DNA from 3 places in the Rhizobium sp. AG207R genome. Region 1 is predicted to be linked to each of the others. Evidence: predicted binding sites of a transcription regulator. Region 1 holds the regulator's gene; each other region holds the start of a gene.
The links. Region 1 encodes LexA, which represses DNA repair genes until DNA is damaged. Its sites were predicted from a motif close to TGTTCNNNNTGTGTTCNG; they were not measured.
Positions count from the first base shown of each region.

Region 2: the regulator LexA is predicted to act here: its motif matches at 3,509-3,526, upstream of JJQ51_RS27245 (2'-5' RNA ligase family protein).
Region 3: the regulator LexA is predicted to act here: its motif matches at 2,673-2,690, upstream of dinB (DNA polymerase IV).

Region 1 covers NZ_JAEPVT010000009.1:134,961-142,497, reverse strand. The annotation lists gene pdhA (pyruvate dehydrogenase (acetyl-transferring) E1 component subunit alpha) at 1-384, opposite strand, end outside; gene JJQ51_RS21915 (FtsB family cell division protein) at 542-853, opposite strand; gene eno (phosphopyruvate hydratase) at 1,072-2,346, opposite strand; gene kdsA (3-deoxy-8-phosphooctulonate synthase) at 2,495-3,334, opposite strand; gene JJQ51_RS21900 (VOC family protein) at 3,331-4,218, opposite strand; gene lexA (transcriptional repressor LexA) at 4,638-5,360, shown strand; gene JJQ51_RS21890 (ComEC/Rec2 family competence protein) at 5,341-7,537, opposite strand, start outside.
Region 2 covers NZ_JAEPVT010000013.1:71,644-79,180, forward strand. The annotation lists gene JJQ51_RS27230 (quinone oxidoreductase family protein) at 1-100, opposite strand, end outside; gene JJQ51_RS27235 (LysR family transcriptional regulator) at 192-1,073, shown strand; gene JJQ51_RS27240 (SulP family inorganic anion transporter) at 1,164-2,804, shown strand; gene JJQ51_RS27245 (2'-5' RNA ligase family protein) at 2,814-3,431, opposite strand; gene JJQ51_RS27250 (hypothetical protein) at 3,656-3,793, shown strand; gene JJQ51_RS27255 (methylated-DNA--[protein]-cysteine S-methyltransferase) at 3,932-4,495, shown strand; gene JJQ51_RS27260 (GNAT family N-acetyltransferase) at 4,535-5,083, opposite strand; gene JJQ51_RS27265 (DUF4180 domain-containing protein) at 5,101-5,475, opposite strand; gene JJQ51_RS27270 (hypothetical protein) at 5,640-6,143, opposite strand; gene JJQ51_RS27275 (hypothetical protein) at 6,220-6,564, opposite strand; gene JJQ51_RS27280 (LysR family transcriptional regulator) at 6,718-7,537, shown strand, end outside.
Region 3 covers NZ_JAEPVT010000001.1:408,058-415,594, reverse strand. The annotation lists gene JJQ51_RS01755 (Orn/Lys/Arg decarboxylase N-terminal domain-containing protein) at 1-1,413, shown strand, start outside; gene JJQ51_RS01750 (GNAT family N-acetyltransferase) at 1,436-1,996, shown strand; gene JJQ51_RS01745 (hypothetical protein) at 2,037-2,360, opposite strand; gene dinB (DNA polymerase IV) at 2,744-3,841, shown strand; gene JJQ51_RS01735 (pyridoxine/pyridoxamine 5'-phosphate oxidase) at 3,934-4,578, opposite strand; gene JJQ51_RS01730 (class I SAM-dependent methyltransferase) at 4,589-5,365, opposite strand; gene JJQ51_RS01725 (LysR family transcriptional regulator) at 5,538-6,428, shown strand; gene JJQ51_RS01720 (substrate-binding domain-containing protein) at 6,466-6,699, opposite strand; gene JJQ51_RS01715 (hypothetical protein) at 7,163-7,477, opposite strand.

The DNA.
Region 1 (7,537 bases):
GTGCATGGAGCCGCCCTTCCCTCGGGAATAGCCGCCCTGGCGTCCGGTGAGCTCGGCCATGACGCCACGGGCGCTCATGCCGGTCGCCAGCATATGGCCGTGGTCGCGATAGCCGGTGATGACCTGATCGCCATCCTTCAGCGCCATCTGCATGCCGACGACGACAGCTTCCTGGCCGATGTAAAGGTGACAGAAGCCGCCGATGAAGCCCATGCCGTAAAGCTGGCCGGCCTTCTCTTCAAAGCGGCGGATCAGGAGCATCTCACGATAAGCCTTGAGCTCCGCATCACGATCGAAATCTGCGATCGGGCCGCCATTGGTTTCCTTGGCAGGCCTTGATGCTGTCTTACGGCTGGAAACGGTCGCGTTTTTTCGCGGCGCCATTCAACCCTCCCTGTGTGAGTAGCCTCGTTTTATGGTGAGGCGTAACATAGGGAAGATTGCCCGCCACAGCAATGCTATAATTGCATGGCTCATATTCTTCGCAAGTCATTGATATAACTTACAAAAACGCGATTAACCGAAATTCGGTTAATTATGGCTATTTGTTGAAGATGACGATCTCGTTCGCTTTGGAATAGGTCAACTGATAGCGTGCATACTGATCGAGCATATCCTTATCCAGAGAGCCGTCACTCAACAGCGCGACCTCCTTTTCAAGGTGTTCGCGTTTGGCGACGAGATCAGCCAATTCCTTGGCGCGGTCGAGGCGACGCTGCTCGAAAACTTCGGTCGCCTTCAGGCCGTAATCACCATGAATGCAATGATAACCGAAGTAGCTCACGAAAGCGATGGTGATGGCGGGAAGGATGAGACGGCCGAACCTTCTCTTCTTATGATACTTTGTCCACATACTCGCTCGTCACGCTCTGGCTTTACGCGATCTCCCCAAAGCCAATGCGCTTCGAACAAGATCACATCAAATCAAACACCTAGAACTAATTTAACCCGCAGAGATTAACCGTCCGTTGACTCTAACAGTCGGGACCAACAAAAAACCGCGCCCGAAGGCGCGGTTCAATCCAAGTAATAATTTTGCCGTGGATCCGGATGGATCCGACAGGTCAGATATCAGCCACGAAGGATGGAGCGGCCGGCATATTTTGCCTGTGGGCCGAGCGCTTCCTCGATGCGGATGAGCTGGTTGTACTTGGCAAGACGGTCGGAACGCGACAGCGAGCCGGTCTTGATCTGGCCGCAGTTGGTGGCAACGGCGAGATCGGCGATCGTGGAATCTTCCGTTTCGCCCGAGCGGTGCGACATGACGGCGGTGTAGTTGGCCTTGTGTGCGGTTTCGACGGCGTCGAGAGTTTCGGTCAGCGAGCCGATCTGGTTGACCTTGACGAGGATCGAGTTGGCAACGCCCATGCGGATACCGTCGCGCAGGCGAGCGGAGTTGGTGACGAACAGGTCGTCGCCGACGAGCTGGGTCTTCTTGCCGATCAGGTCAGTCAGGGTCTTCCAGCCTTCCCAGTCGTCTTCAGCCATGCCGTCTTCGATCGAAACAATCGGGTACTTGGCTGCGAGTTCTGCGAGGTATTCAGCCATGGCGCCGGATTCCAGCGTGCGGCCTTCGCCTTCGAGAACGTACTTGCCGTCCTTGAAGAATTCGGTCGAGGCGCAATCAAGGCCGAGAGCGATTTCGTCGCCCGGCTTGTAGCCGGCCTTTTCGATTGATTTCATGATGAAGTCGAGAGCTGCCGGCGCGCTGGAAAGGCCGGGTGCGAAACCGCCTTCGTCACCGACGTTGGTGTTATGGCCCTGCGATGCCAGTTCCTTCTTAAGCACATGGAAAACTTCCGAACCCATGCGGACAGCTTCGCGGATCGAGTCAGCGCCGATCGGCAGGATCATGAATTCCTGGAAGTCGATCGGGTTATCGGCATGGGCGCCGCCGTTGATGATGTTCATCATCGGAACCGGCAGCAGGCGGGCATGAGCGCCGCCGACATAGCGGTAGAGCGGCAGGTTGGCGCTCTGGGCAGCAGCCTTGGCGACGGCCAGCGAGACGCCGAGGATAGCGTTTGCACCAAGGCGCGACTTGTTCGGCGTGCCGTCAAGCTCGATCATGATGTTGTCGAGCTGGATCTGGTTTTCGGCGTCCATGCCGCCGATGGCGTCGAAGATTTCCGAATTGACGGCTTCGACGGCCTTCTCGACACCCTTGCCATGGTAGCGCTTGCCGCCGTCGCGAAGCTCGACGGCTTCATGCGCGCCGGTCGACGCGCCCGACGGAACCGCCGCGCGGCCCAAGCTGCCATCTTCGAGGTAGACATCGACCTCGACAGTCGGATTGCCACGGCTGTCGAGTATCTCGCGGGCGATAATGTCGGTGATTGCGGTCATGATAGCTTCCTGCTCGCTGGTTTATAAATCGATTTAAATCGTCTTAATCGAAGGCGCGGAAATTACAATGGCGATCCGCGCCGCGATTTGGCACTCCTGCAGGCCCCTAACGTAAATTCATGTCAGCCTGTTGAATGCCGGCTACGTTTCAAGCCTTGGCGATGGCGTCGAAGGCCAGCAGCTTCTCCAGAAGCCGTGGCATATCCTTCAAATAGACCATGTTTGGGCCGTCGGACGGTGCATTGTCGGGATCCTCATGCGTCTCCACGAAGAGACCGGCAACGCCGACGGCGACGGCCGCGCGCGCCAGCGTCTCGACGAAGCGGCGGTCGCCGCCGGTCGAACCGCCCTGCCCACCAGGCTGCTGCACGGAATGGGTCGCATCGAAGATGACGGGCGCGCCCATCGCCGCCATGATCGGCAGCGAGCGCATATCCGAGACCAGCGTGTTGTAGCCGAAGGAGGCACCGCGCTCGCAGAGAAGAATATTCGGGTTGCCGCTGTCGTTCAGCTTGGCAAGCACGTTCTTCATGTCCCACGGCGCCAAGAACTGGCCTTTCTTGACGTTGACCACGCGGCCGGTCTTGGCGGCTGCAACCAAAAGATCGGTCTGGCGTGACAGAAAAGCAGGGATCTGCAGGATATCGACCGTCTTGGAAACGATGGCGCACTGCTCTTCCGTATGGATATCGGTCAGAACCGGAAAGCCATATTCCTTCTTCAGGTCTTCAAAGACTTCCAGCGCCTTTTCCAGGCCGATGCCACGCTTGCCTGACAGCGATGTGCGGTTCGCCTTGTCGAAGGAGGACTTGTAGACAAGGCCGATGCCCAGCTTGCCGCAAAGTTCCTTCAGGACGCCGGCAACCATGAACGCATGGTCGCGGCTTTCCATCTGGCAGGGGCCGGCAATCAGCGACAGCTTTGCAGTATTGGAAAAGAGGACCTTGGAGGCACCCTCGCCGACGGTGACTTCCGAATTCGTGCTCATATTATCTCCTCAAAGGCGAACAATGCGCCCTGACCGGGTGCCAACCTCGCCAATAGACGATTGTTCTTACGCGTATAGGTGACGCCGTTAGCAGTGAAATGCGACGATGTCACGGAAAGATCGCGCGTTTTGAAAAGGATTGCACGTGCTCTGAGCCCCGGATCATTCGTGCGAACAGGTAGATCATAGAATGCCTCCATTCCTTCCGGCGTCAAAATCTCCAGATCGGCATTGGCGGCCTTGATCGTCAGGCCAAAGGAATGCTCCATAATGCGCGGGCCACCGACAAGCTCCTCGAAGAAGCCGCGATAGGCCGCCGGCTTCGGCGCGCAAAGCGCTACCCGCGCGATACCAGTCACGCCGTTTTCGTGACGCTCGAGCACACTGCGGTCAGCCGGCAGCGGATTGATGCGCTGACAGCAGAAAGCGAGAAAATCCGGCGCGCGCAGATCGGCGGCGAAGGCAAGACGAAAACCGGCCGTGGTTTCCGTTCCATCCGGCATCTTCATGGGACGGGAGAAATCCAGCATCTGCCCCGCCGAAATCGCAGCTGCTTTGAAGCGCTCGTCATCCGCCACCGCGTCATCCGTACCGAATACCACGGCCGAAAAGCCATTTTCGCCGACCCGGAAGCGATAGGCTTGATCGCGGGCAACAAAAACATTGCCATCCATGATGCTCTTCTCGCACTGCTCCGCAGACGCGACGCCCAGAGGTTCGAGATAGGTTTTATCGGCAAGGAAGACGCAGGCATTCTGCGTGCCAAAGGGATGGCGCGCATCTGGAGCCACTGTAAAACCGAGCTTGCCGAGGCGCTCGCGTGCCAGAGCGATATCGACGGTCGGCAGCACGAGATGATCCAGCGGATGCGGAGACGAAATCATGGCTTCTCCTGTTTGCTTGCCGAAGCAGATTTGCGCCCATCCCCCGCGCAATTCAAGATGGAAGCATGGAACACCCGGAGCACACGACATGGATCGAAGGCAATCTCGCAAACGTGATTGCTGATTCTCTGCCATGGCTGGCTCATGCAGCCGCGCGGCACGTTCATCCAAATGCTCGGCGCACGGGCTGAACGACAAAGTCTCGGAAGCGAGTAGAGCGGCATTTCTCTTATTTTTCTGCAGGTTAACGGAGACACAGCGCGCCGATGTTCGGAGCCGATCCATTCGCAAATGGTAATTATTTAACTGACCTCACAAGGCTTTACCGAAATTTAAGTACTTGCGGAACACATATGGAACATATAGTGTCCGTTCTGGATTTGTTTCACAGCTTTTCTTGATTCTGGGGTTCCAAGACGATGTTGACGCGCAAGCAGCAGGAACTGCTTCTCTTCATTCACGAACGCATGAAGGAATCCGGGGTTCCGCCATCTTTCGACGAGATGAAGGATGCACTGGATCTGGCATCGAAATCCGGTATTCATCGCCTGATTACGGCACTGGAGGAGCGGGGCTTTATCCGCCGGCTGCCGAACCGGGCCAGAGCGCTCGAAGTCATCAAGCTTCCCGACGCCTATAATCCGAGCCTGCAGCAGCGCCGCGGCTTTTCTCCGAGCGTTATCGAGGGCAGCCTCGGAAAGCCGCAGCCCGTTGCCCCGCCCGCTCCGTCGAAGGTGGCAAATGACGATCACAATAGCTCGGCGTCGGTGCCCGTGATGGGCCGCATCGCTGCCGGTGTTCCGATCTCGGCCATCCAGAACAATACGCACGACATTACCGTTCCCGCCGACATGCTCGGATCCGGCGAACATTATGCGCTTGAAGTTCGAGGGGATTCGATGATCGATGCCGGCATCTTCGACGGCGATACGGTCATCATCCGCAATTCGACGACGGCCAATCCCGGCGACATCGTCGTGGCGCTGGTCGATGACGAAGAGGCGACACTGAAGCGCTTCCGTCGCAAGGGTGCTTCCATCGCGCTTGAGGCTGCAAACCCGGCATACGAAACCCGCATCTTCGGACCGGATCGCGTGAAGGTCCAAGGCAAGCTCGTTGGCCTTATTCGCCGCTATCACTGACCGGTGAATTGTCGATGGCGGGTGACGTGGGCGCAATTGGCGCGTCGAATTTGCCGGTGCGCCAATCGTAGGTTCGATGCCTGGTCCAGGGACGCTGCGGGTTCTCGAATGCGGTTGAGAGGATGGGCTTGTCTCCGGTAAGCACCATTTCGATGGAGCCGGTTTTACGCAATGTCGCACCGGTTATGAGCATCGCTCCGGAACGGCAATGGTCGAGCCGTAGCCGGATTGGCGTCACGATAATGTTCCCCGTGTCGCAAGCCGCAGGCAGGTAGGCCGCGTTTTCGATAGTGACCAATATCGCGCCGTTTTCAAGCATGGCCGCGCACCATGCTCCTTTCTGGCAGGCGAAACTGCCTTGCATGGTGCGGTCCAAGGCTTCTTCCATTGCGATACGGACCGCCTTCTGTTCTTCACTGTTCAATCGCTTATAACGATCTGCCTTGCCGATTTGTGGAAGTCGGCTGTCAGCCGGGAGCATGGTCGGAGGCTGATGGTCCGCCGCAACCAGTGCCTTTTGCCATTGTTCGAAAATAAAGGCCTGCGGTCTCTCGCGATTGGTCGCGAGTATATTGTCCTGGCGCAATGCGACTAGGACGCCATCTTCGGAGATCATCAGGTCGGGTTTCGGTACGCCAGATCCGAATGCCGCCAAGCCCATGGACAAGAGCGATAATAGCAGGCCCAGATGACGAAGCCGGGTCCGCAATATGCTCATGATCAGGAAGCCGATAATGAATGTCGGCATCAGCCAGGCCGGCTGGCGACCGAAGGTAATGTCGCCTCCCCAACCAGCTACGGTTCTTGCGATCACGATAACGAGTTCCAGTCCCTCGCCGGTTACTTTCCAGAAAGGCCCGTCGAGACCGAGCGGCATGAGCAGCATCGCCGCCATGCCGAATGGCATGACGATAAAGGAGACGATGGGCATAGCAGCGAGATTGGCGGCGAGCCCATATGTCGCCAACCGGTGAAAATGCTCGATCGAGAAGATAGCCGTCGACGCGCCGCCGATGAACGAGGTCGACGTCACGCCTGCGAAGAAGCGCATGACGAACAATAGCGGACTCAATAGACGGACGCGCGGCAAAATGTTTTCGCGATGCCGCCGCCGCTTCCATAGCGAATAGCCCGACACCAGCGCCAGTGTCGCCGCATAGGACATCTGGAAGCTCGGACCGAGGACTTGCGACGGCGACAGTACAAGAATGATGATCGCTGAAAGTGCGACATTGCGCAGACTGATCGATGGCCGATCGAAAAGCACGGCCACAAGCATGATCGCCATCATGATGAAGGCCCGCTCGGCGGATACACCGAAGCCGGAGATGAGATAATAGGCAGTTACAGTGAGAAGCGCACCGAGGGCTGCGAACTTCTTGGTCGGCCAGGCCTGCGCGACACCGGGAAACAGGCTGAACAAGTAGCGTAGGCCGATGTAGAAAATGCCGGCCGACAACGCCATGTTCAGACCGGAAATTGCAATGATATGGGTCAGGCCGGCAATTCTCAGCGCTTCCGTCGTATTCTTGGAGATTGCGCGTCTCTCATCGGTGACAAGCGCCGCGGCAAAGGCGCCGGTATCTCCCGGCAAGGTTTGCCTGATCCTGTCGCCTATGCTGTTGCGCAGGCCAGCAAGCCAAATATCGGCCGCATCCAATAAGGAGCCGGCCGCGTTGTCACCGGATGGCGACAGCAATTCCGGTGTTCCGTAGGCAAAGCCGTTCGCACCGATACCGTTGAAATAAGAACTGAAGGCGAAATCGTTGAGACCAAGCAAGGCCGGTCCGGCCGGCGGCGTCAACCGCGCCCTACCCTGGATGCGATCACCGAGATCGAACGGCTCCGCCTGCTTGCGCACGAAGATCGTAACCCGCTGCGGCGCGCGGCGAATGGAAGGTTTTTCCGTTGCCTCGACGCGAACGACATAGCGCCAGCGTCCATTGTCATAGGATTCCCGTCGTTCGATCTGACCGGTCACGGTCGTGGTCACGGCCGAATCGAGCATGACGGTAGAAACCCGCCAGCTCTCGCATTGCGCCAGCGCCATGCCCAGGCAAAGGAGCATGCCTGCCAAAAGCAGATGGCGAAACAGCCTGCCTGCCTCCTGCATGAGCGCGAAGCCGCTGGTGAAGACCAACAGGCCTACAAGAACAGCCTGTGGAGGCGGATCGCTG
Region 2 (7,537 bases), on a different contig from region 1:
GGATCCGCGCCTGGCCGGGGCCGGGTTCAGTGACTGGTAGATCGACGGCTTTCATGGCTTCGGGTCCGCCGGGACCGGTAATGGCAATCGCTAGGGGCATAGGCAAGTCTCCTTTCGGGAGATCTTTGACCATAAGCGTCGACCTGAATAAATTCGGTATGAACTCACAATATCTGTGCAATAATGCACCGATGATTGATTGGCAGGACCTTCTTCACTTCGCCGCTCTGGCGAGAACCGGCTCGCTTTCGGCTGCCGCGCGGGAGCTGGGCGTCGATCACGCAACCGTCGGAAGGCGCATTGCGGCCCTGGAAAGGTCGCTCGATCTGCGCCTCATCGACCGTCGGCCGCGCACCTCGCCCTTGACCGCCGACGGCCGTGCCATCGCGGAACTGGCGGCGGGGATGGAGGAAAATGTCGAGGCCATCAGGCGCTATTCGAAGAGCGCCGTCGCCGGCCTTTCCGCCGCGGTCAAGGTCAGTGCGCCGCCATCGATCGCTGCCCACCTTCTCGCTCCGAAGGCGACGCTTTTTCGTGAAGAGCACCCGGATATCACGCTGACCATTGCCGGTGTCACCCGTCGCGCCGCGCTGAATTACGGCGAGGCAGATATCGCCGTTCGCATGACCAGGCCGGAGGAAAGTGACCTCCTGGTGCGCCGCATCGGCGTCATGCGCTTCGGCCTCTACGCCATACCGAGCGTGGCGCAGGTGCCGGAGAAGGATTGGGTGTTCATCGGTTACGATGCGGCGATGGAGCATCTGACGCAGCAGATCTGGCTGCGCAGCCTATTGGAAGGCCGCCCGATCGTGTTCCGCGCCACCGATGTCTTCGGCCAGCTGGAGGCTGCCCGAACCGGCCTCGGCGTCGTGGCGCTTCCCGCCTTTCTCGGCGATGGCGAGCCGGCATTGGTACGCCTGCCGGTAGCGGTGCCGTCGCCTGCGCGCGACCTCTGGCTCGTGACATATCCGGATCTGCGCCGCTCTCCGGCGATCCGCGCCGTCATGGATTTCGTAGCCGATACCATCGAGCGAAGCTGTCCGTTGCGTAACGGCAGCGATGCCGCAGCGTGACACACTGGTTTTGCGTGTCATTTTCCTGTTGCAGACCGGACGCGAATCTCTATCCATAAATGGATGCGCCATCCCTATGGTCGGTGATCGATGACGAAGCTGAGCAGCTGGTTCGTGGTGGACAGGGCGGATCTGGTCGCGGGCATATCGGTTGCCGGACTGATGCTGCCGGAAGCGGTCGCTTACGCAGGCATTGCCGGCCTGCCGCCGCATCGTGCAATCCTCGCCGGCATCGCCGGATGTCTCGTCTATGCCATATTCGGCCGCAGCCGCTTTGCCATCGTCTCTCCCACATCCTCGTCCGCAGCCATTCTCGCAGCCACCTTGGCGGTGGTGCCGGGTGATACCACGATCAAGGCGGGGCTTGCCACGGTCGCCGTCGCGCTCGCCGGCATTCTCTTCGTCATCGCCGGTGCCTTGCGCCTGGGCGGCATCACTGGTTTCATCTCGCGGCCAGTCCTGCGGGGCTTCGCGCTCGGGCTGGCGATCACCATCATCCTGCATCAGCTGCCGATTCTGGTGGGCGTGCCCGTGCAGGGCTCGAATATCCTGACCTACGCGGCGGCACTCTTCGGCGCTATTCTGCAGTGGAATCCGATCAGCGTCATAGTCGGCATCGTCGCGTTGGCGGCATTGCTGCTCTTGAAGCGATTGCCGGGTATTCCCGGCGCTTTCCTCGTGCTTGTCGCAGGCATCTTCGCCTCCTATCTGTTCGGCGTGGAAGGCCATGGCGTCAAGCTGGTCGGCCCGATCGAGATCCTGCCGCAATGGCCGTCGCTGCCGGAAGCCAACTGGACCGCCTATTCGCGGCTGGTACAGTTCACCGTGCCTCTCGTCCTCATCCTCTTTGCTGAGTCTTGGGGCACGATGCGTGCGCTCGCCCTGCGTTATGGCGAGACGCTGGAGGTCAATCGCGAGCTTGGTGCGCTGGGTGCTGCCAATATCGCCAGCGCCGTCGTTCAGGGCATGCCAGTCGGCGCCGGTTTTTCCGCAGGCTTCGCCAGTGAGGCGGCTGGCGCGAAGACGCGGGCGACGACCGTTTTCGCTGCAATCGGCCTGGCGATCCTGATTGCCTGCGCCGGACCACTGGTGGCGCTTCTGCCGGAACCGGTGCTCGCCGCCGTCGTGATCGCGGCTCTGACCCATGCGCTCGATCCCAGCCCCATTCTGCGCCTGCGCCGCCTGCATCGCGATTTCTACGTGGCAGTGGGTGCCGCTGTCGGCGTGCTCGCCTTCGGCGTTCTCAATGGCATGCTGCTGGCGATCGCGCTCTCGCTTGCCGCCATGATGCATCGCCTGGCATCCCCGTATATCGCCCGATTGGGACGGCTCAACAATAGCCATGACTTCGTCGATGTCAGCAGGCATGACGATGCGTCCGAGATACCGGGCATTGCCATCTGGCGCCCCGGCGAAACCCTGTTTTTCGGCAATGCCGATACGATCTTCGGCGAGATATTGTCCGGCAGTCGCAACGAAGCCGGGTTGCAGGCAGCTATTCTCAGCCTGGAAGAAAGCTCCGATATCGACAGTACGGCGATGGATGCCTTGATGGAGTTCGACAGCGCGATGCAGCGAGCCGGCCTCCGCGTCCAGTTCGCCCGTGTGCATGACCGCGTTCGCGATCTCATGACGGTCGCCGGCATGGTCGACGTCGACAAGCGCTGCAGCTTCAGCGTCGATGATGCCGCTGCGGCTGTGATGGCGGATCAGAAGCCGCCGAGGGCGTGACGAGACCGCTCAATCATGCAAAGTCCAATAGCAGAGATGTTCGTGCTTAGCCTCTCCCTGCAGGCTGTTGATGAGGACGAAGTCCCTGGCGGTCCAACTCACGGGTTCTGCAAGCATGATGTCGGGAACGAGATGGCCCTGATAGAGTAGTGTCATATGCGGCTCCACGGGCTTTTCCTTAGTTGGCATAATGCCCGTGAGCCGCATGGCATCGGCCAGCTCCTGATGGAGCGCTTTCAGTTCCGCATTGCCATGCTTGTTCCATAGGACAAGCGGGCGGTTATCGCCATTGCCGAAGCTGACGGCCCGATCGAAGACGACAGGAAAGCGCGATTTCCTCACCCTCGAGGCAGCTTCCATCGCCGCAAATGCCACCTCCTCGGGCAAGCGGCGAAACGAGCCGATCGGGTAGAGCGTCACATGGAAGAGATCAGGCCGACGCGGCTTCGTGGAAAAGCGGTGCTGTCGGCGAAGATGTCCTGCAAGCTCATGACTGCGTGCGGCAATTGCCACATCGGGCAGAATTGCGAAATAGAACTCGTTGACAGGCCCTTGATCGATGGGCGCTGGTGCCCGCATGTGTGATCCGCCTGTGGGATAGAGCGAAAGCTGCCCATTGTTCTTCATGGGTTTGCATCAAAGCCGTGTTGCTTTGCCTCCTCTTTTTTGACCGCGGCATCGTAGTGCATCGCGAACAGTCAATCAAGAACAAAGCAAGAACATTTAGAAAGATCACGATTACAAGGGCCACAATCCTCGTTTCAAAAATGCGATCGAATAAAAGGCCTGTCTGATCTGTTCATTCCAAGCGGGGCTTGCTCTCCATTCTCTCCAACAAGGAATGACCGTCCATGTTTACCAGGGCCATCTTTTCAGCCGTATTTCTCGTCCTCATCGGGCTCGGCATTTCGGCTTGCTCTACGTCGGGAGATCACAATTCCGGCGGCGGTATGACGCTGAACGCGCCTCCGACTGGCGGCGGATATTGATCCCGTTCTGTCAATCGACCTGAATCCGTTCGGCGGCCGTCAAAACGGTGGCAATTCCCGATCTTTGCAAGAATCGGGTTGAATTCGAGGCTCCCGAGGACGATTTTCATGACAAGTGGAAACACGGGAGCTTTCGTCATGAACGAGACAAGGCAAAATTATCTGATTTTCGAAACCGCCGGCGGCTTCTGCGGCATCGCCTGGAATGATGTCGGCGTGCTGCGCTTTCAATTGCCGACCAAGGATGCGGGCGCGACCGAACGCCTGCTTCTGCGGCGTTTGCCGAACGCGCAGCCCGGCGCGCCGAGCACGGAGATTGCGGGAGTGGTCGCCAAGGTGAAACGCTATTTTGCCGGTGAGGAAATCGACTTTTCCGACGTCACGCTCGATCTCGGCGAGCAGGACGCCTTCTTCAGGCAGATCTACGATGCCGCGCGACAGGTCGCTTGGGGGCATACGACGACCTACGGCACATTGGCCAAGCAGCTTGGCGCAGGGCCGGAAGCCGCGCGCGATGTCGGGCAGGCCATGGCGAAGAACCCGGTGGCGCTGATCATTCCCTGCCACCGCGTTCTGGCCGCAGGCGGCAAGATCGGCGGCTTTTCCGCGCCGGGGGGCTCCAACTCCAAAGCTCGCATGCTGGAGCTGGAAGGCGTTCAGCTGGCGCCGCCGAAGCCGGTGCAACAGTCGCTGGCGTTTTGAGCCAGTCGATCCGGGTGTGCGGCTAAAGCTGCCCGCCCCCTATTCCTTCGGCTGACGGGCGCGGGAGAACAACAGTGTCTGCTTGTCATTGAGGCGCATTGGCTTCGGATCGCCATAGCCGGCTTTTTCGGCAACACGGATCGAGGCCGCATTGTCGGGCGAGATCAGGCAGACGCTGCGATCGAATCGCGGCTGCTGGTCGAGCCAGGCGACGGCGGCTGCCAGGGCTTCCGTCGCAAAGCCTTTGCCATGCGCCCACGCGGCCAGTGCCCAGCCGGCCTCCGGAATACCCCTGATTGGCGGTTCCATCACCCTGTGAAAGTCTGCAAAGCCGAGATCGCCGACATAGCGGCCGGAGGATTTTTCGCGGATTGCCCAATAGCCATGCCCGAGCAGCGGCCACAGACCATGATAGGACAGCATCCGCATCCACGACTCCCTGGAAGTGGAGACCACATTGCCGAAAATATGCCTCACGACCAGAGGATCGCTCCACATGCCCGCAAGCGGCTCGAAATCATCGAGCGTATGTCCCGTCAGGATAAGCCGTTCGGTTTCCAGTCGCGGCGGAGAAAGCGTTACTTCCATGAAGGCAGACCTCTGGTTTAGCTTTGGGCATTCTGCTGCAGGCGCTCCGCAAGCGCATCCAGATCGGGCAGAAACCAGACCTCACGGCCCCTGTTGGATTCATACACGAAATCACGCAGGGCATTACTGTCCGCGATCCATCCGGAGACGTCGCCGAGAATAACGAGCTGTGAACGATAGTTGACGAATTTCTGGATGATTGCGCCGGCAATGCGGGTTGAGAGCCGGAAAAACTCCTCGCTCAGCCGTGATGTCGGAACGACCACCAGCTGTGCTTCAGCGTCCCACGCAGCGCTGATCCAATCATTCACATCCCTTTCGCTGGCGAGCAGCGGACCGTTGTCATCGCCGATAACGACTTTTCGGCCGGAAAATTCTTTGACGGTGTACATGCTGGTTCGACTTTGCATTCCATCGAGGGAAAGGTTGTTTGTTGTTGCTCTAAGTTGATAGTGGTTTCAAGGCGTCAGTCACCATCCTTATGCTTCATTGATATCCGCAATTCTTTTTCGGAGATCGGAGCCAAAGCCTAGCCTAAGGCGTTATCGCCGCTGCGTCATATCACTTGATCTGATGATCTCGTCCGCAATAGGACGATGAAGGCGAGAACGTGACTCACAAGGAGCAGCGGCACGTAAAGCGTCGGTATATAAATGCCTGCGCCGAAGAGACCGGGATTTCCGATTTTCGTTACGCCCATGTAATAGGCATTCAGAAGATCCAGAGTTCCCCAGATGTTGAATATCCAGACAACCGGAATGGCGATCGGCGACCGCCAGGAAAGGGCGGCCATGGAAGCGAGCGCGAGTATAGCCGAGATGAGATCGCCCCATCCGACCTTGTTGGCAAAATCCGAGCTCAACTGCGAAGATACGAATCCGGATACCAGAAAATTCATCCCCAAGAACCGGAACGCATGGAAAGCAGCAAGAAGCCTTAGAGCCTCATAACGCCGCATTGTGCGAAGCGCTGGCCAGACATAGACATAGGCTATCACCGAACTTGTCAGGAAGGCGCCGGCGACACTTAGAACGAATGGGAGATTGAGTTCCGGTGGCATCTCGGTTTCCTTCGTGTTTATCTTTCTGGTCTGACGGCATCGAAATCAATAAGTGTATTTCGCTGCCTTCGGGCGTTTAGGCATTGGCCAAGAGCAGGCGGAGCGGCAAAAGCGGACCGATCGCGATATATTCGTGATCCATGAGATTTTGCTTGGCCAACGGCAAGCCTTCCATGATTGCGTGAGCGTCGGCGACATCTCTCGAATCCAGCAGGAACACGGCTCCCCGGCCATCGCCTCGCGAATACCATTCGCGTATTTTTCCATCGAGATAGAGCTGCGCGGTCCGCCGGATTTCATCTGGCATGATAGCCATCACCCGCTCGCGTGTGACGCCCGCCTTCACGGTGAGGATGACCATCACTCCGGTGACTACGGGTGAGACGGCTTGCGCTTGAGCAGGGGTTGCGTGATCGTTCATGGAAGTAGCTCCTGTAAGAGTAAAGACCAGGAAGAGGTTGCAGAGCCGGGACGTCGCAAACGTTCGGGCTTGGCGTTTGCGATGCTCCCGATTTGCAACTCACGTATAAGGCCACTTTCCATGAGCGACTATTCTCGATAATGTCGACGAGTTATGAAGCAGAACTTCACAGTCAGACAGGGTGCACTCGATGGCGTGGAAGCCTTTCTGAGCGTCGCCCAGCATTGCAGTTTTCGCAAAGCAGCGGCCGAGCTCGGGGTAACGCCATCGGCAATCAGCCAGGCGGTACGCTCACTTGAGGCGCGCGTCGGCGCCGCACTTTTTATTCGCACGACGCGCAGTGTCAGCCTGAGCGAAGCCGGCCAACGATTTCACTTGCGCGCAAAGCCTGCTTTCGAGGAGCTTGTCGCGGCAAGCGAGGTCGCGCGTGACCTTGGGCAGCGGCCTGCGGGACTGCTGCGCCTCACCGTACCGCGGGCAGTGATGCCAATCCTGCTGGAGCCGCTGATCGCATCCTTCTGCCAAGCTTATCCTCAGGTCGAGGTGGAGATCGCCGCAAGCGCAGATCTGGTCGATATCGCTGCCGAGGGATTTGACGCCGGCATCCGGCTGGGGCAGTTCATTGCCGCTGACATGGTTGCGGTTCGGCTTACCCCGCCCTTTCCGCTGGTGGTCGTTGGTACCCCCGAGTATCTTCGCCGGCGGGGAAGGCCCGAACGTATCGATGATCTGCGCCAGCATGCCTGTTTGCGCATGCGCCGCTCGGACGAGTCGATCGCGCCATGGTCCTTTGTCGATGGCAACAGGCCGATCGAGGCAATCGTCTCAGGCCCGCTGATCGCTCGTGATTTTCCCACCATTCTTGGTGCGGCGGGGGAAGATATGGGACTTGCACAAGTGCCTGAGCCGATTGCCCTCAGCCTGATGAAAGCAGGCAAGCTCGTGCAGGTTCTGGAGTCATTCGCGCCGTTGG
Region 3 (7,537 bases), on a different contig from region 1:
AAGCCGCGTCCGTTCCGCGTCGCGGTCGTGGAGCAATGCACCTATGACGGCACCATCCACAATGCCGAGATGATCCTAAAGCGCATCGGACATCTGTGCGACTACATCCTTTTCGACGAGGCATGGGCGGGCTTCATGAAGTTTCACCCGCTTTATGCCGGGCGCTTTGCCATGGGCCTTTCGGACCTCGGCCCCGATGCACCCGGGATCATCGCCACGCAGTCGACCCACAAGCAACTCGCAAGCTTTTCGCAGGCCTCGCAGATCCACATGAAGGACAGGCACATCACCGGCCAGAAACGCCGCGTGGAACACCGTCGCTTCAACGAAAGCTTCATGCAGCACGCCTCGACCTCGCCCTTCTATCCGTTGTTTGCCTCGCTCGACGTCGGCGCGCAGATGATGAAGGGCCGTTCGGGCGAAGTGCTTTGGGACGACACGATCCGCCTCGGCATCGAACTGCGCAAGAAAATCCGCGCCGTACGGCGCGAATTCGAGGAGAAGGAACATCGTCCCGAACGCCGCTGGTTCTTCGAGCCCTTCGTGCCGGATCGGGTCGCGATTCCTGATGTGGCAAGCCCCGGCGCTGTGCACGATGTGCCTTGGGAGAGCGTCGCGACCGATCAGCTCGCCACCAATCCCGCCTTCTGGCACCTGACACCCGATGCGGCATGGCACGGCTTTTCCAGCATGGAGCCGGGTTTCGCCATGACGGATCCGAACAAGCTCACCCTGCTTACCCCCGGCTTTGATCGAGCGACTGGAAAATATACGGACCACGGCATTCCAGCGCCCATCGTTGCGCAATATCTGCGCGAAAACCGGATCGTCGCGGAAAAGAACGACCTCAATTCGCTGCTCTTCCTGCTCACACCCGGTGTCGAAGCCAGCAAGGCCGGCACCCTGATCAGCGGCCTTGTCGCCTTCAAGAAGCTTCATGACGACAACGCGCTGCTGGAAGAGGCCATTCCGGAATTCTACCGCCGCCGTCCCGGCCGCTATGCGGGCGTGCGCCTGCGGGATCTTTGCGCCGACATGCACAATTTCTTTCGCCAGGCCGATGTCAGCGCCCTGCAGACGAAGCAATTTTCCGCCGAACACCTGCCGCCGATCGCCATGTCGCCGCACGATGCTGCGCGCTGCCTGGTGCGCAACGATGTCGACTATCTGCCGATCGACGCCATTGCCGGCCGCATCGCGACGACACCCTTCGTCGTCTATCCCCCGGGGATTGCAACCATCGTGCCCGGCGAGCGCCTGACGGAACAGGCAAAGCCCATGATCGACTATCTCAAAATGTTCGAAACCTGCTTCAACACCTTCCCCGGCTTCGAGGTGGAGATCCAGGGCCTCTATCGCGAGATCGATGCATCCGGCAAAATCCGGCTCTATACCTACGTTGTCGCGGAATAGGCTTGGAAATTCAGGTTCGGACATGAAGCAGGATAAAACAATCATCGTTCGCCCATCCCGGGAGAGCGACGTCGATGCCATGCTGGCTATCTATCGCCGTCATATTCACCGCGGGGTCGAAGCCGGGGTCGATGATAGCGACACGCCGCAGCCGGACGATCTGCGCGAACGGCGCAAGAATTTGAAGGACCGCCGCTTTCCGCATGTCGTCGCGATCGAGGGTGAGAAGGTCGTCGGCTATGCCTATGTGGTGCTGTTCCGCAAGCGCCCGGCCTATCGCTATACCGTCAAGCATTCGATCTATGTGCATCACGACCATGTCGGCCAGGGTGTCGGAAGCCTGCTCATGCGCGGACTGATCGACGCCTGCGCGGCGGCCGGCTTCCGACAGATGATCGGCTATATCGACGCGGACAACGTCGCTTCGCTCGCCCTGCACGAACGCTTCGGCTTCGTTCGCGTCGGCCTGCTGCCGGCTGTTGCCTATCGCTACGGCCGCTGGGCCGATACCGTGATGGTCCAGCGCTCGCTCGGTCCCGGCTCAACCACGCAGCCGCCTCCGCCGCCGCTCTCCACCCGCTGAAGCAGAAGGACCTGTTGTCGGTCGTAACACAACTCCGTGCTTAGACTGGATGCCGCATCGGGGCCGGCAGGAAGCCCAAAACAAAATCTATGACCTTCGACGAGGACATTTCGCAGGGCTTGAGGGTGAGGCTTGCTGCGGAGAGCATATAGAGATTGAAACTGACGACATCGGTCCCGCCAAGCTCCTCGCCATAGAGCCAGATCCGTTTGCCGTCGGCCGATCGCTTGACCGTCACACCCCAGGGGCGACCTTGAAAATGCCCCTCCGAATAGCCGTCAGGCAGCTTCGCAAGCGCATGTTCGAAGCCCGACAATTCGGCGGGCAGCAGCTGCGGCGCGCCGTCGATCATGGAGCCAGGCATTCGTCACATATGCCGCAGCCGTCTTCGTCCATCTTCCTCGCCGACCGCAGCCTGCGGCAGCACAGACACGCAGTGCCATCGGCTCGGGATTCCTCGTCACGCTCGGGCGGGAGGATCTCCATAAGCAAGTCGGAAAGTGCATCGGTAGCGATTTGGCCCATCTCAAGGCTCCGTATTGGGGGACGGACAAGAGATAAGAAGCCTTGCGCGCATCTCAAGGTACCGTTTGCGGCATGGCTGGCCTGCGGCAATTTCCTCGCCTCTCCCTAGCAAGACAACCGAGCCGGTTTGATATCGTCATCGAGGATGATATGTTCCGCATTTGTTTCAGCTTCCGCAATAACGGACCGCGCTGAACCTACTGTGTAATGACCGAGACCGCCATGAACGACACCAGCTCGACCACTGTCCGGAAGATCATCCATGTCGATATGGATGCATTCTATGCATCGGTCGAGCAGCGGGACAATCCGGAGCTGCGCGGCAAGCCGCTTGCGGTCGGCGGGTCGGCTGCACGCGGCGTCGTGGCGGCCGCAAGCTACGAGGCCCGTGCCTTCGGCGTTCACTCGGCGATGCCTTCGGTTACCGCAAAACGCAAATGTCCGGACCTGATTTTCGTGCCGCCGCGCTTTGACGTCTACAGGGCGGTGTCGCAGCAGATCCGCGAGATCTTTGCCGAATATACTTCGATGATCGAGCCGCTGTCGCTCGACGAGGCCTATCTCGACGTCACCCAGAACCACAAGGGGATGGAAATCGCCACCGAGATCGCGCTGGAGATCCGGAGCAAGATCAAGCAGGTCACCGGCCTCAATGCTTCGGCCGGCATTTCCTACAACAAATTCCTCGCCAAAATGGCAAGCGACCTCAACAAGCCGAACGGCCAGGCGGTCATTACGCCAAGGAATGGCCCGGCCTTCGTCGAAACGCTTCCCGTCAAGAAATTCCATGGCGTCGGGCCGGCGACAGCCGAGCGGATGCACAAATATGGGATCGAAACCGGACTAGATCTGAAATCGAAATCGCTCGCCTTCCTGCAGGAGCATTTTGGAAAGGCAGGCCCTTATTTCTACGGTATCGCCCGCGGCATCGACGAGCGCCAGGTAAAGCCGGACCGGGTTCGCAAATCCATAGGCGCAGAAGACACATTCGTTGAGGATATCGACGATCTAGAGCTGGCGACGGCGGAACTGCGGCCGCTTGCGCAGAAGGTTTGGCGCTACTGCGAAACAGGCGGTTTCAGCGCCAAGACGGTGACCGTGAAGATCAAATATTCGGACTTTACCCAGGCGACACGCAGTCGGACAAGCTCCCTGCCGGTCGCCGGTGTCGGCGCGGTCCTGGATACCGCGTCGGCGCTTCTGGCAACCGTCCACCCGTTCACGCGGCCAATCCGGCTGCTGGGCATCACGCTTTCGTCTTTGACGAACGAAGAAGCCGGCGATGGGAGCTTACAGCCCCAGCTCGATCTCGGCATCTGAGGGATGCTGATCCTCAGCGGTCACAATGGCTGTCTAATCTTTCCGCCGAAAGCAGCAGAAACGGACAACCGCGGCCATCAAAGCGAAAATCATCAAGGCCAGAGCCGCTCCTTCAGCCAGCCCGCCTTTTCACGTCGATATCGCAAGCGATGGTGACGGCGCTCTGAATCGCCCTGCCAGAATTCGACCTCATGCGGCATGACGATGAAAAGCGCCCAATTTGCAGAAACAAGATCGGGCTCGTCCCGCAACCGCCGATGCTGCAGTGCCAATGCGTCATCGAGCTCCTGCGACGAACCCAGAACCTCGCTCTGCCGCTCGGTCAGGGCAATCGCCTTGGCGCCCGGCGCGCGTGCACGGAAATCGGCACAGCGCTCATGCGCCTCGGCCTGAAACGCAATTCCGCGCAATCGCACCTGCCGTCCGAGCTGCGGCCAATAGAAGGTGAGTGACACAGAGGGATTGGCGGCAATCTGTCGGCCCTTCGGCCCCCTGCCTGATGTTGCGAAGTGCCAGCCACGCTGGTCGAGGTTCTTCAGGATGAGAACACGAGCATCCGGTGCGCCATCCTCGTCGATCGTGGAAAGCACCATGGCATGCGGCTCCTTGATATCAGCCTCGATGGCATCGCGCAGCCAGTCGGAAAACAGGTCTCGCGGATTGTCGGGTGTCAAATCCGCCTCGAACGATGGAAACGGCCCGGGCAGGGACTTGAGTACGCGCAATTCGTCTCTCACGGCACTCTCCTTATGGTTTTGCGATAATGAGACGCAGCGAGCCTTCGAAGAATGGCTGCGTGCGGAGGGCGCCATAACGGCGATCCCAGGATCCGTCGGTGAGATCACGGCCGAGCTCGGCGACAAAACGCTCGCCAACGGAGGCATCGACAAAGCTCCATGCCGAATTGGCAAGCCGCGCGCCGGGATCAAGCATTCGTTCCGGCCTGCCATAATAGGCTTCGCCGAAGCCATCGACGCAGTTCAACGGGATCGGCACCGCCTTGATCTCCACATTGCCGCCGAGTGCGGTCGCGATCCTGCCTATCTCCGGATAACGTCGTGCCTCGACCGCAATCATTTCAGGCGCATAGGTGTGTAGCCACGACCGTTCCAGCAGATGCGGATCGCAGCTCAACACCAGGACAGGGCCCCGGGTAACGCGCCGCATCTCGGCAAGCCCTCGGTCGAGATCAGACCATTGATGCACCGTGAAGGTCGCCATTGCCGCATCGAAACTCCGGTCGGCAAAAGGAAGATGTTCCGCCGTTCCGTCAATCGCGACCGGGAGATGCGCCGGTCGTTGGGCGCGCATGGACGCAGACGGCTCGACGGCCGTCACCTGTCGGTCGACCGGCTCATAGGAGCCTGCGCCGGCACCGACATTCAACACGGTTTTCGCATCGCCGAGAGCGGCGCGGATGAATTCGGCTATATGGGGGTCCGGCTGACGATAATTGGTATAGCCCGATCCGATCACGCCGTAATTCGCATCGCCCGCACTGCCGTCCTGATATCTGCCTTGCACTTCATATCTCCGTTGCTTCGTCGGACAAGGCTTCGCCGGACGTGAAAATGCCATTGCATCGTCGCGTCATTGTTCGATGAATACGCTGTCCATTTCTCTCGGCATCAAAAAACATGTTATTTTCACGGAAGAAAAACGATATGTTCGAACAGTCAATGTTCGGAAAATGCACATGACTAGACGATTGCCCTCCCTGAATGCGCTGCGCGCCTTCGAAGCGGCCGGCCGGCTCGGACGCATGACGCTTGCGGCAGACGAGCTCAATGTGACGCACAGCGCCGTCAGCAGGCAGATTCAGCATCTGGAGGAGGTACTTGGCGTTCCCTTGTTCGAAGGACCGAAAAACCGGCTGAGATTGACTGAAGGCGGGATGACCCTGTTGACCGGGCTGACGGGCGCATTCGACCAGATGGATCTGTCGGTGCGAGCCGTAGCCGATACGGAAGACGGTCAGCTCGACGTCTCCTGCCCCGGCACTTTTACGATGCGCTGGCTCATTCCCCGCCTCTATCGGTTTCAGGCGAAATACCCCAACATAGAAGTGCGCCTGTCGGCCTCTTCAAAGCCCGTCGATTTCAGCCGCGACGGCTTCGATGTGGCAATCCGCGTCGGAAGCGCGCCATGGCCTTCCGGCGCCGATGTGATTTTCCTGTTTCCGGAGCAAACCGGCGCGGTGCTCGCGCCATCGCTCTTTGCCGCGTCAACGCCAGAGTTCGATGGCCTGCCCCAGCTTCATACGCGCACAAGGCTGCGCGCATGGGGCGACTGGCTTGCCCGATCGGAGAGATCGGTCGCCACGGGACCGCGCGTCGAATACGAGCATTTCTACTTCATGCTGGAGGCTGCGAGCGCCGGCCTCGGTGTCTGCGTCGCCCCCTGGCCCTATGTCAGTGACGACATCCGTTTCGGCCGGCTGATGGCGCCATATGGCTTTCTGGAAAGCGGCCACGAATATGTAGCACTGCGCCGCGCCCGTCGGAACCGAAAATCCGTTCTCTTCTGCGAATGGCTGCAGAATGAGGCGGAGGTCTACACGCGCTCCAGCACGCCGCCGACTGGCTGATGCTTGAAAAGACCTTGGCCACCATCTGCCTTGGAGACTAATCGACCGGAGAAAACCCGGCCTTGTTGAGAATCTCCTGCCCGGTCTCCGATAGCAGGAAGTCCTGCAGAGACCTTGTTTCATCATCAGCGCCCTTACGAATTGCCATGCCGTATTCGATAAGCGGCTGAAACTCGTCGGGTATGTCGATGACGCTGAAAGCCGGATCCCCTGCCAGAAGACGCGCGTTCGAAGAATAGCTCATCATCAGATCGACGACGCCATCGGCAATCAGATAGCCGCCGCGCTTGCCCGATAATTAGTTGCGCGGAACGGCTCCCTATCTCCTCGTTGGAGATGCGTCGCACCTTGCGCCGCTCGGAAAGCAATCCGCCACCGAGGCCGAAAGGCCGATCCGTTCGAGAAGATCGCCGCCGCGATCCTTTGCCTGCGAAGCGCTTGCTAGCCCGTGGGCAATAATCGATTCGGCGATGCCTGACCGATACGCAGGCGTGGATTGAGGCTTTCGGACGAGTCCTGGAAGATCAGGCCGGTCCGATTGCCGCGGATCGCCTGCGTATCGGCAGGCAGCGGGGCGAGCAGATCCTACCCCTTTCGGAATCGGATGCGGAATCCGTGCTTTAGGCGCGAAGCGCACGCTGTTTAAGCTCGCTATACAAATGAAATCGCGCTCTGCGGCGGCACGTCGAAATTTTAGCGAGATGTCCGTTGAGGCCGGACTCGGGATGCAAACATTACCGGTAATCCTCAAGTCGAAGCTGTTCGGCCTTCCCTATCCCCATCATCTCGGCCGGCTTCCTTCGATTCGTTTTCATCACATCGCGGTTGAAATCATTAACCGCCCAGCAAACACCGATGGTTTGGAGATGCGCGGTGTTTTCTATTCCAATTTTTATGAGAAAGGTCAGCCGCCCGGCCAGCGCGTTACGGCAATGCTCGCTGTTATCGAACCAGGGCTGACTGGTGACGTTGTCCAGCACCTTTTGGAGTGTGGCGACTTGCTTCGGCGATAGGCTGCCTCCTATAAGGTGGCGAAAGCGTTCCATCATGCCTCCTTCGAGGACCACTGCTACTGCGACACCACAGATGGACTCGCTCTTGCAAGTGAA